4 regions of the Streptomyces sp. NPDC001406 genome follow, and region 1 is predicted to be linked to each of the others. Evidence: riboswitches for the same ligand, from Rfam matches in the RefSeq annotation. Region 1 holds a riboswitch; each other region holds the start of a gene.
The links. A riboswitch is a leader RNA that binds a small molecule or an ion and turns the genes downstream of it on or off. The one in region 1 is predicted to bind cyclic di-AMP.
Positions count from the first base shown of each region.

Region 1 (3,178 bases):
TGACAACGGTCACACCGGATCGAAAGATTCCGGATACGCCCGCAAAGATCCCGCAAACACCTGACCGGCGGTCCTGACGTCCGGGGGGTGCCGTCAGGACCGCCGGCGGTCGACAGGGTGGGTCAGGGGTTGAGGCCCTTGCCCCGCAGCCAGGTCATCGGGTCGATCCCGGTGGCCTGGCCGCCCGGGTGGACCTCCAGGTGCAGATGCGGGCCCGTGACGTTGCCGGTGGCGCCGACGCGGCCGATGACGTCGCCGGTGCTGACCTTCTGCCCGGCGGAGACGCTGATCGAGGACTGGTGGCAGAACCACAGCTCGGTGCCGTCGTCGAGGGTGAGGATCGTGCGGTAGCCGTAGGAGCCGGCCCAGCCCGCCTCGGTGATCGTGCCGCTGTGGATGGCCTTGATGAGCGTGCCCGTGGGCGCGGCGAAGTCGAGGCCGGTGTGGTAGCCGGAGGACCACATGGCGCCGGCCTGACCGAAGGTCGAGGTGATCGTGTACGAGGAGGTCGGCAGCGTGTACTGCTTGGCCAGCTCGGCCAGGCGCGCGGCCTCGGCCTTCCTCTTGGCCTCGGCCTCCGCCCTCGCCTTGGCGTCGGCGGCCTTGGCGGCGGCCTCCTTCTCGGCCTTGGCGGCCGCGGCGGCGACCTGCTTGTCCGCGGCGGCCCCGGCAGCGGCGGCGGCCTTGGTCTCGACCTGGCCCTGCTGCTTCTCGGCCTGGGCCATGATGCGGTTGCGCAGTGCCTCACCGGCGTCGGAGGCGCCCTGGGTGCGGTCGGCGGAGGTCATGCCGACGCTGCTGAGCGCGGTCGCGGAGCCCTTGCTGGGGGCGTCGTCCGGGGTGCTGTCGCCGAGCAGGGAGCCGACGGAGGGCAGGTCGGGCATGGAGATGGAGACCGGCGGCTTGCCGGTGTTGGCGCTGGCCATGCCGCCCGCGCCGACGGCGGCTATGACGCCGACGCCCAGGACCGTGGAGCTGCGGGCGAGTCCGCCGCCGCGCTGCTTGCCGACGCGGTGCCGGCCGCGTACCGGGCTGAGGGACTCCTCGGTGGGGTTCCACTCCTCCCACGGGCCCTCGTCGGTGCGGTAGCTGCCGTAGCCGAAGGTCTCGGTGTGCTCGCTCGGCACGTATGGGGCTGTGGGGGCAGGCCGGTTGGACGCCACGCGGGCGTACTCCTTTCCTTCCGTCGCCTACCGGGTTAGCTGACGGGTTCGGAGCAGGAAGGTCTCCTACGCGCGTATACCGGCCGTGCCTCCACGGCGGCATCCGCGTGATTCACCCCAAGGTGGTGGTTCCCCGGTTCCCTTGCGGGATTCGGCGCGTGCGCACGGAGCCGACTCTTGTGACGGCTGGGACGACCGCGCTGCGTTATCGAACGTTAATAGACCCGGCTGTCAGATTCCAAGCCGTTCTGCTTGATCATTAACGTTTTTACGGGCGGACTTACACGCCATGACCGGTAGAAATCGGGCGAGTTGACCGCAGTACATGAGTCACAACGTTTTTGATGGTGACTCAGATGTTATGCGGAGGGCTTTCGTCCGGTCACTCTTCGTGATAGTCGCCTGGTCGTCGCCAAAACACTCAGGGCCGGAATCCATCAACTGGATTCCGGCCCTGAGCCTTGAGTAGCGGGGACAGGATTTGAACCTGCGACCTCTGGGTTATGAGCCCAGCGAGCTACCGAGCTGCTCCACCCCGCGTCGGTGTGCCTTAAGCATACGCCATGCTCAGGGGTGCTTGCGCACGGGTTTATCCGCGGGCCGACAGATGGTGGTTCGGCGCCTTGGCCCGGTCCTCGTACTCGGGCAGCACGACGACGTCCACGCCCTCGCCCCTCAGCAGCCCGCTGCCGTCGGCGCCCGGCACGAACGTGTCCGGCTCTCGCCAGGCCGTGACCACCCGTCGTACCCCGGCGTCCAGGATCAGCCGCGCACAGGGAGCGGGCCGCGACGCCCGGCGTGCGCAGGGCTCCAGGCTGCTGTAGACCGTGGCGGCGGCCAGCCTCGGGTCGGCCGGGTCGACCTTGGCCAGCGCAGCCTCCTCGGCGTGCACGACCGGGTCGTCGCCCTCCCGCGAGTGACCCCGGGCCAGCTCGGTGCCGTCGGCGGCCACCACGACCGCGCCCACGCTGAAGGCGGTCTCCGAGGGCGGGCACAGCGCCGCGAGGTCGCAGGCGATCCGCATCCAGTGCCGGTCCGCCGCGGCGACCGACCGCCCGGTGCCGGGTGCCGTCGGCTCGTACCGCATCAGTACGACGTCCTCGATGCGACGCGACTCCACGAGCCGGAGCCGCCCGCCCTGGTAGCCCCCGGGGCCGAACAGCCGGGGCGCCGCCGGGTCCCCCACCAGGAGCGGGGCGAGGACCAGCTGGAGTTCGTCGGCGAGGCCCTGGCGGAGCAGCTGGGTGTGGATGGTGCCGCCGCCCTCGACCATCAGCCGACGCACCCCGCGCTCCTCGTACAGGTGCGTGAGCAGCGCCGGCCAGTCGAGGTCGGGGCCGAGCGGGACGACATCGGCGGCGAGGCCCAGTCCGCGGGCGCGCTCGGCGCCCTTCTCCGTCGTATAGAGGACCTTCTCGCCGCCCGTGTGCCAGAACTTCGCGTCCGGGTCCAGCTCGCCGGAGCCGCTGACGGTGACCTTGAGGGGGTACTCGGGCCGGCCCGCGGCCACGCGGGCGGCGCGCCGCTCGGGCGAGTTGACCAGGAGCCGCGGGTTGTCGGCGCGGATCGTGCCGGCGCCGACCAGGATCGCGTCGACCGACGCCCGCACCTCGTCGACCCGGTCGAAGTCGGCCGGGCTGGACAGGAGCAGCCGCTCGGGGCCGGTGTCGTCCAGACAGCCGTCGAGGGAGACGGCTGCGGACAGCAGGACGTACGGGTACGGCATCGGCGCGCTCTCCCTGACGAAGGCTGAAGGACCTATGGACGAAGACTGATGGACCGGGACTGACGTACGGGCTTGGTTCAAGTTTGAAACAAACTTACACTGGCGGTATGACGACCCGCTGGCTCACCCCCGAGGAGCAGCGCGCCTGGCGCGCGTACATCGCCGGCAGTCTGCTCCTGGAGGACGCGATCGACCGGCAGCTCCAGCAGGACACCGGCATGCCGCACCTGTACTACTCCATCCTGGCCAACCTCTCCGAGGCGCCGGAGCACAGTCTGCGCATGACCGA
Region 1 covers NZ_JBIAWG010000025.1:22,099-25,276, forward strand. The annotation lists gene ACFY1J_RS41640 (M23 family metallopeptidase) at 123-1,163, opposite strand; cyclic di-AMP (ydaO/yuaA leader) riboswitch at 1,171-1,330, opposite strand; tRNA gene ACFY1J_RS41645 (tRNA-Met) at 1,630-1,703, opposite strand; gene ACFY1J_RS41650 (dihydrofolate reductase family protein) at 1,753-2,889, opposite strand; gene ACFY1J_RS41655 (MarR family winged helix-turn-helix transcriptional regulator) at 2,997-3,178, shown strand, end outside.

Region 2 (3,178 bases), on a different contig from region 1:
AGAAGACGGCGACGTCGCCCGCCTTCGCCTCGCCCGCGTCCGTGAGACGGTCTATCTCGTCGGCGACGAACTGTGCCTCGTCGTGCTCGGTGTCGGCGACATAGCCGGTGATCCGCGCACCCGCGCCCGCGTTGGTCCACAGGTTCTTGGGGCGGCGGGACTCGTTGCGCTCGATGACCGCGTTTGCGGCGGAGAGGATCGTCTGGGTGGAGCGGTAGTTCTGCTCCAGGAGGATCGTCGTCGCGTTCGGGTAGTCCTCCTCGAACTGGAGGATGTTGCGGATCGTCGCGCCGCGGAAGGCGTAGATGGACTGGTCGGCGTCACCCACGACGCACAGCTCGGCGGGCTGGAGGTCGTGCTCGCTCGGCGGTACGTCCACCGGGTGCCCGGCGGTGCCGACGAGCTCGCGCACGAGGGCGTACTGGGCGTGGTTGGTGTCCTGGTACTCGTCGACGAGGACGTGGCGGAAGCGGCGGCGGTAGTGCTCGGCAACGTCCGGGAAGGCGCGCAGCAGGTTGACCGTCGTCATGATCAGGTCGTCGAAGTCGAGGGCGTTCGCCTCGCGCAGCCGCGACTGGTACATGGCGTAGGCCTGGGCGAGGGTCTTCTCGAAGCCGTCGGTGGCTCGGGCGGCGAAGTCCTCCTCGTCGATCAGCTCGTTCTTCAGGTTCGAGATCTTGGCGCTGAAGGACTTCGGCGGGAAGCGCTTGGGATCGAGCTCCAGGTCGCGGCAGACCAGGGCCATCAGGCGCTTGCTGTCGGCGGCGTCGTAGATCGAGAACGACGAGGTGAAGCCGAGCTTCTTGCTCTCGCGGCGCAGGATGCGCACACACGCGCTGTGGAAGGTCATCACCCACATCGCGTTCGCGCGCGGGCCGACGAGGTGCTCGACGCGCTCCTTCATCTCGCCCGCGGCCTTGTTGGTGAAGGTGATCGCGAGGATCTGCCCCGGGTGCACGTTCCGCTCGGCCAGCAGGTGGGCGATGCGGTGCGTGAGCACACGGGTCTTGCCGGAGCCGGCGCCGGCCACGATGAGCAGGGGGGAACCGGCGTGCACGACGGCCGCGCGCTGGTTCTCGTTCAGCCCCTCCAGCAGCGCCGCTGCGTCGATCACCGGGCGCGGGGCGCCGTCGCGGTAGTAGTCGTCCCGGTCCGGCGGCACGTCGAACTTCCCGCCGAACAGATCGTCCGGAACCGACTCCGGAGCGTGATCGTCCTCGGGCGGCGGGGGCTCCTCCTCGCGCCCGTGAGGGGTCTGGAGGTCCGCCAGGAAGCTGTCGTCAAAGAGGCTGCTCATCGCTCTCCGAGTCTAGGGCGCCCCACCGACAAACGGCCGCCGCCCCGGAAACAGGACCGGCCCCGCGCGCGGGGGGATCTTCCCGATGCATGAGCCGGACAACTGTCTCACGCTCCGGAGGCATGCTGTCACACGGGCGGAATTCTGCATCAGGTCACAAAAATGTATCGGGCATATCGCCCATCAACCTTCACACGGGCCACACCAGTTGGCTACCGTCTCGGGCGGGCCGTACGACCCCCACCGGCGAACGTCGCCGGGCCGCGCGGCCTCCGCCGAGTCCGGTGTGCCCGCCACGGCAGCCGGAGCCGGGGACCCAACCGACCTTGGGGTGAATCGGCCCAACCTCCACCCGGAGAAAGGCCGTAGGGCAACCCTTCCGAACCACCCGCCCGAACCCGACAGCTAACTCGGTAGGCGGAACATGGAAGGAGTCGCCTCCCTTGGCGTCGCACCGCAAGTCGCGCCCCGCGAGTGCCCTGGTAACAGGAATACGCACCCCCGCCATCGCCACCGCCGCGCTCACCTCCGTGGCCCTGCTCTCCCAGACCGCCAACGCCACGCCCTCCGCCGACGGCAAGCCGAGCATCGAGGAAGTCGAGAAGAAGGTCGACGACCTCTACCGCCAGGCGGAGTCGGCGACCGAGAAGTACAACGCGGCCAAGGAGAAGTCCGGCCAGCAGCGCAAGAACGTCGACACCCTGCTGGACGACGTGGCGCGGCGCACGGACAAGCTCAACAAGGCGCGTGAGGAACTGGGTACGTTCGCCGCCGCCCAGTACCGCACCGGGACCGCCGCGCCCGACACCGCCACCTTCCTGCTCTCGAACTCCCCGCAGGACTACTTCGACCAGACCCAGCTGATGGGCCGGATGACCTCGCGGCAGAAGGGCGCGATCGACGACTACATCACACAGCAGTCGGCGACCATGAAGAAGCGGCAGGAAGCCGCCAAGAGCCTCCAGACGCTGACCGAGTCGCAGAACGAGCTGAAGACGGCCAAGGCCACCGTCCAGAAGAAGCTCTCCTCGGCGCGCGAACTGCTGTCCAAGCTGACGGCGCAGGAGAAGGCCCGGCTCGCCGCGATCGAGAAGCAGAAGCAGGAGGAGGCCGCGCGCCAGGCCGCGGAGCTGGCCAAGAAGCAGGCGGCCGCGGAGGCGGCGAAGAAGGCCGCCGCCGCGAGCTCCTCGAGCTCGTCCAGTTCTTCGGGCTCCTCGGGTTCCTCGGACTCGTCCACCTCGACGGGTTCGACGGGCTCGACCGGCTCGACCTCGGACTCCACGTACGCCACCAAGGCGGAGAAGGCGATCGCCTTCGCCCGCGCCCAGATCGGCAAGCCGTACGTCTGGGGCGCCACCGGCCCCGACTCCTACGACTGCTCCGGCCTCACCTCGGCCGCCTGGCGGGCCGCGGGCGTCAGCCTTCCGCGCACCACCTGGGACCAGGTCAACGCGGGCACCACGGTCTCGCTCACCAATGCCGAGCCCGGCGACCTGATCTTCTTCTACGACGACATCAGCCACGTCGGCATCTACATCGGCAACGGCATGATGATCCACGCCCCGAAGCCCGGCGCCTACGTCCGCGAGGAGTCGATCTACTACGGCGGCGCGTCGATCATCCACAGCGTGGTGCGGCCGGCGTGAGAGACCTCCGTGGGGCAGGGGCGCGAGCGCTGCAGCCGTGGTGATGCGAGCGCCGCGGCCGTCGTGAACCGCAGGCGCACGCGACCCTGTCCCGCACCCGCGCGTTTTTCCCGGCACGCGCGCGCGTGCCCCGCTCGCAAGGCGCGCGCGGCTCCCTAGCATCGGGCCCATGCCCGCCTCCTCACCCCTTCGCGCCTGGTGGAAGCGGCGCCCGCCGGCGGCCGGGGCCGCCGTG
Region 2 covers NZ_JBIAWG010000015.1:109,116-112,293, forward strand. The annotation lists gene pcrA (DNA helicase PcrA) at 1-1,297, opposite strand, end outside; cyclic di-AMP (ydaO/yuaA leader) riboswitch at 1,561-1,732, shown strand; gene ACFY1J_RS32950 (NlpC/P60 family protein) at 1,741-2,943, shown strand.
Region 2: another riboswitch for cyclic di-AMP. It lies ahead of ACFY1J_RS32950 (NlpC/P60 family protein); the one in region 1 lies ahead of ACFY1J_RS41640 (M23 family metallopeptidase).

Region 3 (3,178 bases), on a different contig from region 1:
CGCCCCCGTCAGGCTCCGGCCCTCCTCGTCGCGGCCGGAGTGACCGGCTCCGCCATCGCCATCCCGCTCCTCGGGGCCGCGAGCGCCAACGCGGCCGACGGCACCACTTGGGACAAGGTGGCCGAGTGTGAGAGCGGTGGCTCCTGGAGCGCCGACTCCGGCAACGGGTACTACGGCGGTCTGCAGATGTCGCAGGACGACTGGGACAAGTACGGCGGCCTCGCGTACGCCTCCAGCCCGGACGAGGCCAGCCGTTCGCAGCAGATAGCCGTCGCGGAGAAGATTCTCGCCGACCAGGGCACCAAGCCCTGGGCCACCTGTGCCCTGCTCTCCGGGCTCACCGCGAGCTCCGGGTCGGTCGATGTCGACACCGGTGTCTCGGCATCCGATTCACCCGGTTCCTCTGATTCTTCAGACTCCTCTGATTCGTCCGACTCATCCGATTCGCACTCGGAGTCGGACTCCTCGGGGAAGGCTTCCCCCTCGGCGAACGCCGACAAGGAGAACGGGGCGAAGGGCAAGGGTGAGGGTAAGAGCGAGGGCAAGGGTGAAGATTCCGCCCAGTCGGACAAGTCGGAATCCGAAGGCTCGGGCAACTCGCAGGGGAGCGGTGGCGCGCCCACGGAAGTTCCCAAAACGGATGACTCTGACAACTCGTGGCAAAGCGGGGGATCTTGGAGTCTGGTCGACACCGGCGCGATCGGGGGCGGCCGTCATCGCGGGGGCAATGCGGACGAAAGCGCAGCAAGCGGGCAGGGCTCGGCCTCGGCGGGTCGTCACGCCTCGCGCACCTACACGGTTCGCGACGGCGACACTCTCGCGTCCATCGCCGACTCCCTCGACGTCGACGGCGGATGGCGTGCGCTCTATGCCGCCAACAAGGCCGCAATCGGCACCGACCCGAACGACATCACCCCCGGTCAGACCCTGGACGTCGCTACCGAAACCGGTGAAAAGTAGCGGGAGTTGACGTCCCGCTTTCACGCCTAATGTCCGGTTTGGTGAAAGTGTGGGATGAGTCTCAGAAGCCCTGATCGTCTTTGGAATTCCCCGGATCGCGTGTCTACGGTCGAGTCCGCTCGTCACCACGAGCCCCGGCTGTCGCAACGCCGAGTCCTGCCAGCGGCCGCACGGGAACAGTCGTCGCGTCACGCGCCGTAGGCAGGAGCGGGGGACCCAAGGTAAGTGCCGCGCCGGACAGTTGAGCCGGAGCGGCTAGGGGTGGAGCCACGCCTCCCAGCGGAGGTGTGGCCGGGCAACTCAACCGGCCCGAACCCGACAGCTCACCTCGCAGGCGTCGGTGAGGGGATCCATCCATGCTGTTTTCCGCCCAGGGCAAGCACCGTCGTCCCTCGAAGGCCAGGGTCACCCGTGCCATCGCGCTCGCCGGTGTCGCCGGCGCCGCCGTCGTCGCCCCGCTGATGGCCTCCGGCACCGCCTCGGCCGCCACCGCCTCCGAGTGGGACGCCGTCGCCAAGTGCGAGTCCGGCGGCAACTGGTCCATCAACACCGGCAACGGCTACTACGGCGGTCTGCAGTTCTCCGCCTCGACGTGGTCCGCCTACGGCGGCTCGAAGTACGCCGGCACCGCCGACAAGGCCACCAAGGCGCAGCAGATAGAGATCGCCGAGAAGGTCCTCGCCGCCCAGGGCAAGGGTGCCTGGCCGGTCTGCGGCACGGGCCTGTCCAGCGCCCCCTACAGCGGCGCCGCGGCGAGCACCGCCCCCCGGTCGACCGAGAAGCCGGCCGCCTCCCGCTCCGCCGAGCGCCCGGCCGCGGCCAAGACCGTCACCACCCCGACCGGCAAGAAGGTCAAGAAGGGCGACGGCGAGTACAAGGTCGTCAAGGGCGACACCCTCGGCTCGATCGCCCAGAAGCACAAGGTCAAGGGCGGCTGGCAGAAGCTGTTCAAGCTGAACAAGAACATCGTCCAGGACGCGGACCTCATCTACCCGGGCCAGCAGCTCCACCTGAAGTGATCCGCGGCCGGTAGCCCGGCTGCAAGAACCACAGCCGCCCCCCGTCCCCACGGTCTCCCCGCCCCGGTGCGTATTCCCCCGTACGCGCCGGGGCGGGGCTTGTTCATGGGGCGCTGTGTTCGAGCCGTTCTCCACCCCGCCTTTGTTTCGAGCCGGAACAATGGGTACGGTCGGACCCTGTCCACGGGACGGTCGGTCGGTGGCCGATGCCCCCGGGACGGTTAGGCTCTAGTCGCAAGGCACCCAGCCCCGCACTTCCAGCGTCACATCCATGAAGGAGATGCTCGTGCCGTCCATCGACGTCGTCGTAGCCCGGGAAATCCTGGACTCCCGAGGCAACCCCACGGTCGAGGTCGAGGTCGGCCTCGACGACGGCAGCACGGGTCGTGCCGCCGTTCCGTCCGGCGCCTCCACCGGCGCCTTCGAGGCCATCGAGCTCCGCGACGGCGACCCGAACCGCTACCTGGGCAAGGGCGTCGAGAAGGCCGTCCTCGCCGTGATCGAGCAGATCGGCCCGGAGCTGGTCGGCTACGACGCCACCGAGCAGCGCCTGATCGACCAGGCGATGTTCGACCTGGACGCCACCGACAACAAGGGCTCGCTCGGCGCCAACGCCATCCTCGGCGTCTCCCTCGCCGTCGCCCACGCCGCCTCCGAGGCCAGCGACCTCCCCCTCTTCCGCTACCTGGGCGGCCCGAACGCGCACCTGCTGCCGGTGCCGATGATGAACATCCTGAACGGCGGCTCGCACGCCGACTCCAACGTGGACATCCAGGAGTTCATGATCGCCCCGATCGGCGCGGAGTCCTTCTCCGAGGCGCTGCGCTGGGGCGCCGAGGTCTACCACACCCTGAAGAAGGTCCTGAAGAGCAAGGGCCTGGCCACCGGCCTGGGCGACGAGGGCGGCTTCGCCCCGAACCTCGGCTCCAACCGTGAGGCCCTCGACCTCATCCTGGAGGCCATCAAGCAGGCCGGGTACGTCCCCGGCGAGCAGATCGCGCTCGCGCTCGATGTCGCCGCGTCCGAGTTCTACAAGGACGGCAAGTACGAGTTCGAGGGCAAGTCCCGCTCGGCCGCCGAGATGACGGAGTACTACGAGGAGCTCGTGGCGGCCTACCCGCTCGTCTCCATCGAGGACCCGCTGTTCGAGGACGACTGGGCCGGCTGGAAGGTCCTGACCGACAAGCTCGGCGACAAGG
Region 3 covers NZ_JBIAWG010000010.1:330,651-333,828, forward strand. The annotation lists gene ACFY1J_RS25565 (transglycosylase family protein) at 1-960, shown strand, start outside; cyclic di-AMP (ydaO/yuaA leader) riboswitch at 1,144-1,312, shown strand; gene ACFY1J_RS25570 (transglycosylase family protein) at 1,317-1,979, shown strand; gene eno (phosphopyruvate hydratase) at 2,260-3,178, shown strand, end outside.
Region 3: another riboswitch for cyclic di-AMP. It lies ahead of ACFY1J_RS25570 (transglycosylase family protein); the one in region 1 lies ahead of ACFY1J_RS41640 (M23 family metallopeptidase).

Region 4 (3,178 bases), on a different contig from region 1:
GGGTCACCGCACGCTGGATCCGTACTCCAAGCTGCTGGAGGAGCGGATCGTCTTCCTGGGCACGCCGATCGACGACACATCGGCGAACGACGTGATGGCGCAGTTCATGCATCTCGAACACGACAACCCGGACCGGGACATCTCGCTGTACGTGAACTCGCCCGGCGGCTCGTTCAGCGCCATGGCGGCGATCTACGACACGATGCGGTACGTCGGCTGCGACGTGGAGACGATCTGCCTGGGGCAGGCCGGCTCGTCCGCCGCGGTGCTGCTCGCCGCCGGGACACCGGGCAAGCGGTTCGCGCTGCCCGGCGCGCGTGTGCTGATCCGGCAGCCCTCGCTGCCCGAGCCCGTGCAGGGCCAACCGAGTGACCTCGTCATCCAGGCCGAGGAGTTGGCCCGGACCCGGGACCTCCTCGAAGGAATGCTCGTTCGGCACACAGGACGCGGCCCCGAGCAGGTCCACGAGGACCTGGAGCGGGATCTGATCCTGGACGCGCCGGGCGCGCTGGAATACGGGCTGGTGGACGGGATCATCCCCAGCCGCAAGGCCTCCCGCACCGCTCGGGACGCGGGGTGAGCCGGCGGATGCTGCCTCCGGAGTTGCCGCCACTGCCCGCCCTGACGCGGGCCGAGGGTGAGTTGATCGACCGTTACCTCGATGTGGTCGACCTGCTCGGCCGGATCAATCCGGCCCAGCACTCGGACACCTACCGCGGACTGCGGGCCGCCCAGGCGCTCGTCCGTGCGGCGGCGGAGTTGCGCGACGCGCTGACCCTCATGCACCAGCGCGGCGAGGCGGAGTTGCACGCGGCCACGTTGGCGCGCGCACTGCGGGTGCTGGACGGCGAGCGCCGGACCGCGAGGGTCACCGTCCCACCCCCCGCCGCCGATTGACGCACTGCCGTCCGCACCGGAGTTGAAACGACCCAAAAGACGTACCGCTGTTCGGAGTAGTCGCGGGTCCATTTCCGAGGCCGTGGAGGTTGCGCAACACGCTTGCCCGGAGGGGACGGTGAGGTGCTTCCGCGCTGGTCCGGGGGTACCTGACCCCCTCGACCATGACTCGAACACAGCGATGTCCACCCGAACGGGTGAGTGGTGAGTAACACCACAAATCCCCGATTCCATTGGGATTTTCGGACACCTGTGAGTGAAGATCCCTGTCTGACGACAAGCCCCCGCCACAGCGGCGGGGCGGTCCGGGCGGACGCCGAGTCCTGCCGCCGCCCGGATGACCGGTCGACAGGAGTGGATCGGCAGGAGTGGAGGACCCAAGCAAGACGGGTCGCCGGAACGGATGTTCGTTCGTCTGTTTGTTCGTTCCGAGCAGCCCTTGGGGTGAAGCCGCGGCAACGCGGCCGGGCAACTTCGCCAGCCCGAATCCGACAGGTCATCCTTCACAGGCGGCTGACGAAGGGTTGCGCATGACTGCGCTCAATCGTGTCCCGTCGCTCATGGCCCGGGCCGGTACGGCCTCGGCCCTCACCATCGCCGCCGTGGGCGGCTCGATCGTGGTTCCGGGTGTCGCCGCCGACGCGTCGGCCGCGACGATGGCGACGAAGGCACTCCAGGTCGCGGCTTCCAAGAAGGGGGCCCCCTACAAGTGGGGCGCCACCGGGCCGCGGAGGTTCGACTGCTCCGGGCTGACGCTGTACTCGTACAAGAAGGCGGGCAAGACCCTGCCCCGTACGGCCGCCCAGCAGTACAACAAGACCCACCACATCTCGGCCAAGAACCGCAAGGCCGGTGACCTCGTCTTCTTCCACTCGGGCTCCAGCGTGTACCACGTGGGGATCTACGCCGGGAAGGGGAAGATCTGGCACGCCCCGAAGACCGGGGACGTGGTGAAGCTGCAGAGGATCTGGACGAGGAGCGTCTGGTACGGCCGGGTCAGCTGACCCGCCCGAGGGGGTGGCGGGCCTTGTCGCACCGGCACCCCCTCGGGTCCGCTCCGGCCTGACCCGGTGTCACGCCAGGAGCGGTTCGAGGAGCAGGGCGGCACCGAGAACCGTCAGCGCCACACCGGTCGCCGACCGGAGGGCCATGGCGGCCCGCGGCCGGCGCAGCCATCGGCCGAGCCGGTCCACCAGCAGCGCCACCGTGGGGAACCACACCAGGGTCAGCCCGATCACGATCAGCGCGAGCAGCAGGGTCCTGGGCAGCGCGGCACTGCCCGCCGGTACGAACTGGGGCAGCAGGCTGAGAAAGGTCAGCGAGGCCTTGGGGTTGAGGGCGTTGGTCATGAACCCCTGACGCAGCGGGTTCGCGGCCGAGGGCGTGCCACTGTCCGTGTCGCCGCCTTGCGGCTGCCGCAGCGACCACAGCGTCCGCCCGCCCAGATACAGCACATACGCCCCGCCGAGCAGTTGCAGAGCGCGGAACAGCGGGGGCACGGCGACCAGGACCGTGGCGACCCCCGCGGCCACCAGAGCCGTGTGGACGAGCAGCCCGCCCGCGATGCCGAGCGCACAGGCGATGCCCGCCCGGCGGGAGACCAGTGCGTTGCGTACGACGACGGTGAAGTCGGCGCCGGGCATGGCGACCATGCCGGCGGCGATCCCGGTGAAGGCGATGAGCTGTCCGTCCATGGCTGCCAGCCTGCCGTGGACAGGCCTTCAGCAGGTATTTCGGATATCCTGGGTAAGCCTTAAGCGTTCCTTTGGGCTCGCATTCTTCGGACATCCCTCTGGGCAGGCAACCGGTATGTACGACCCCACCCGACTCGCCGCCCTCGTCGCGGTCGCGGAGGCGGGGTCCATCACGCGTGCCGCCGAACGGCTCGGCTACACACCTCCCGCCCTCTCCCAGCAGCTGGCCAAGCTGGAGCGGGAGGCGGGGACGGCGCTGCTGGTCCGGCACCACCGCGGGGCGCGGCTGACGGACGCGGGCGAGCTGCTGGTGGCCCGGGCCCGCCGGGTGCTGGACGAGTTGGAGCGGGCCCGGCACGAACTGGCCCGGCTGGCCGGTCTGTCGGGCGGCACACTCCGGCTCGGTACGTTTCCGACGGCCGGGATCCATCTGCTGCCGCCGGTGCTGAGCGCGTTCCGCCGGGCGCATCCGGATGTGGAGCTGTCGGTGGCGGACTACGATCCGCCGGCCGGCGTGGCGGCGGTGGCGGCCGGGGCGGTGGACCTGGCGCTGACGCATGCGTATCACCCGGCGGAGCCGGTTCCGG
Region 4 covers NZ_JBIAWG010000014.1:119,862-123,039, forward strand. The annotation lists gene ACFY1J_RS31665 (ATP-dependent Clp protease proteolytic subunit) at 1-580, shown strand, start outside; gene ACFY1J_RS31670 (hypothetical protein) at 589-897, shown strand; cyclic di-AMP (ydaO/yuaA leader) riboswitch at 1,202-1,424, shown strand; gene ACFY1J_RS31675 (C40 family peptidase) at 1,428-1,901, shown strand; gene ACFY1J_RS31680 (LysE family translocator) at 1,971-2,591, opposite strand; gene ACFY1J_RS31685 (LysR family transcriptional regulator) at 2,707-3,178, shown strand, end outside.
Region 4: another riboswitch for cyclic di-AMP. It lies ahead of ACFY1J_RS31675 (C40 family peptidase); the one in region 1 lies ahead of ACFY1J_RS41640 (M23 family metallopeptidase).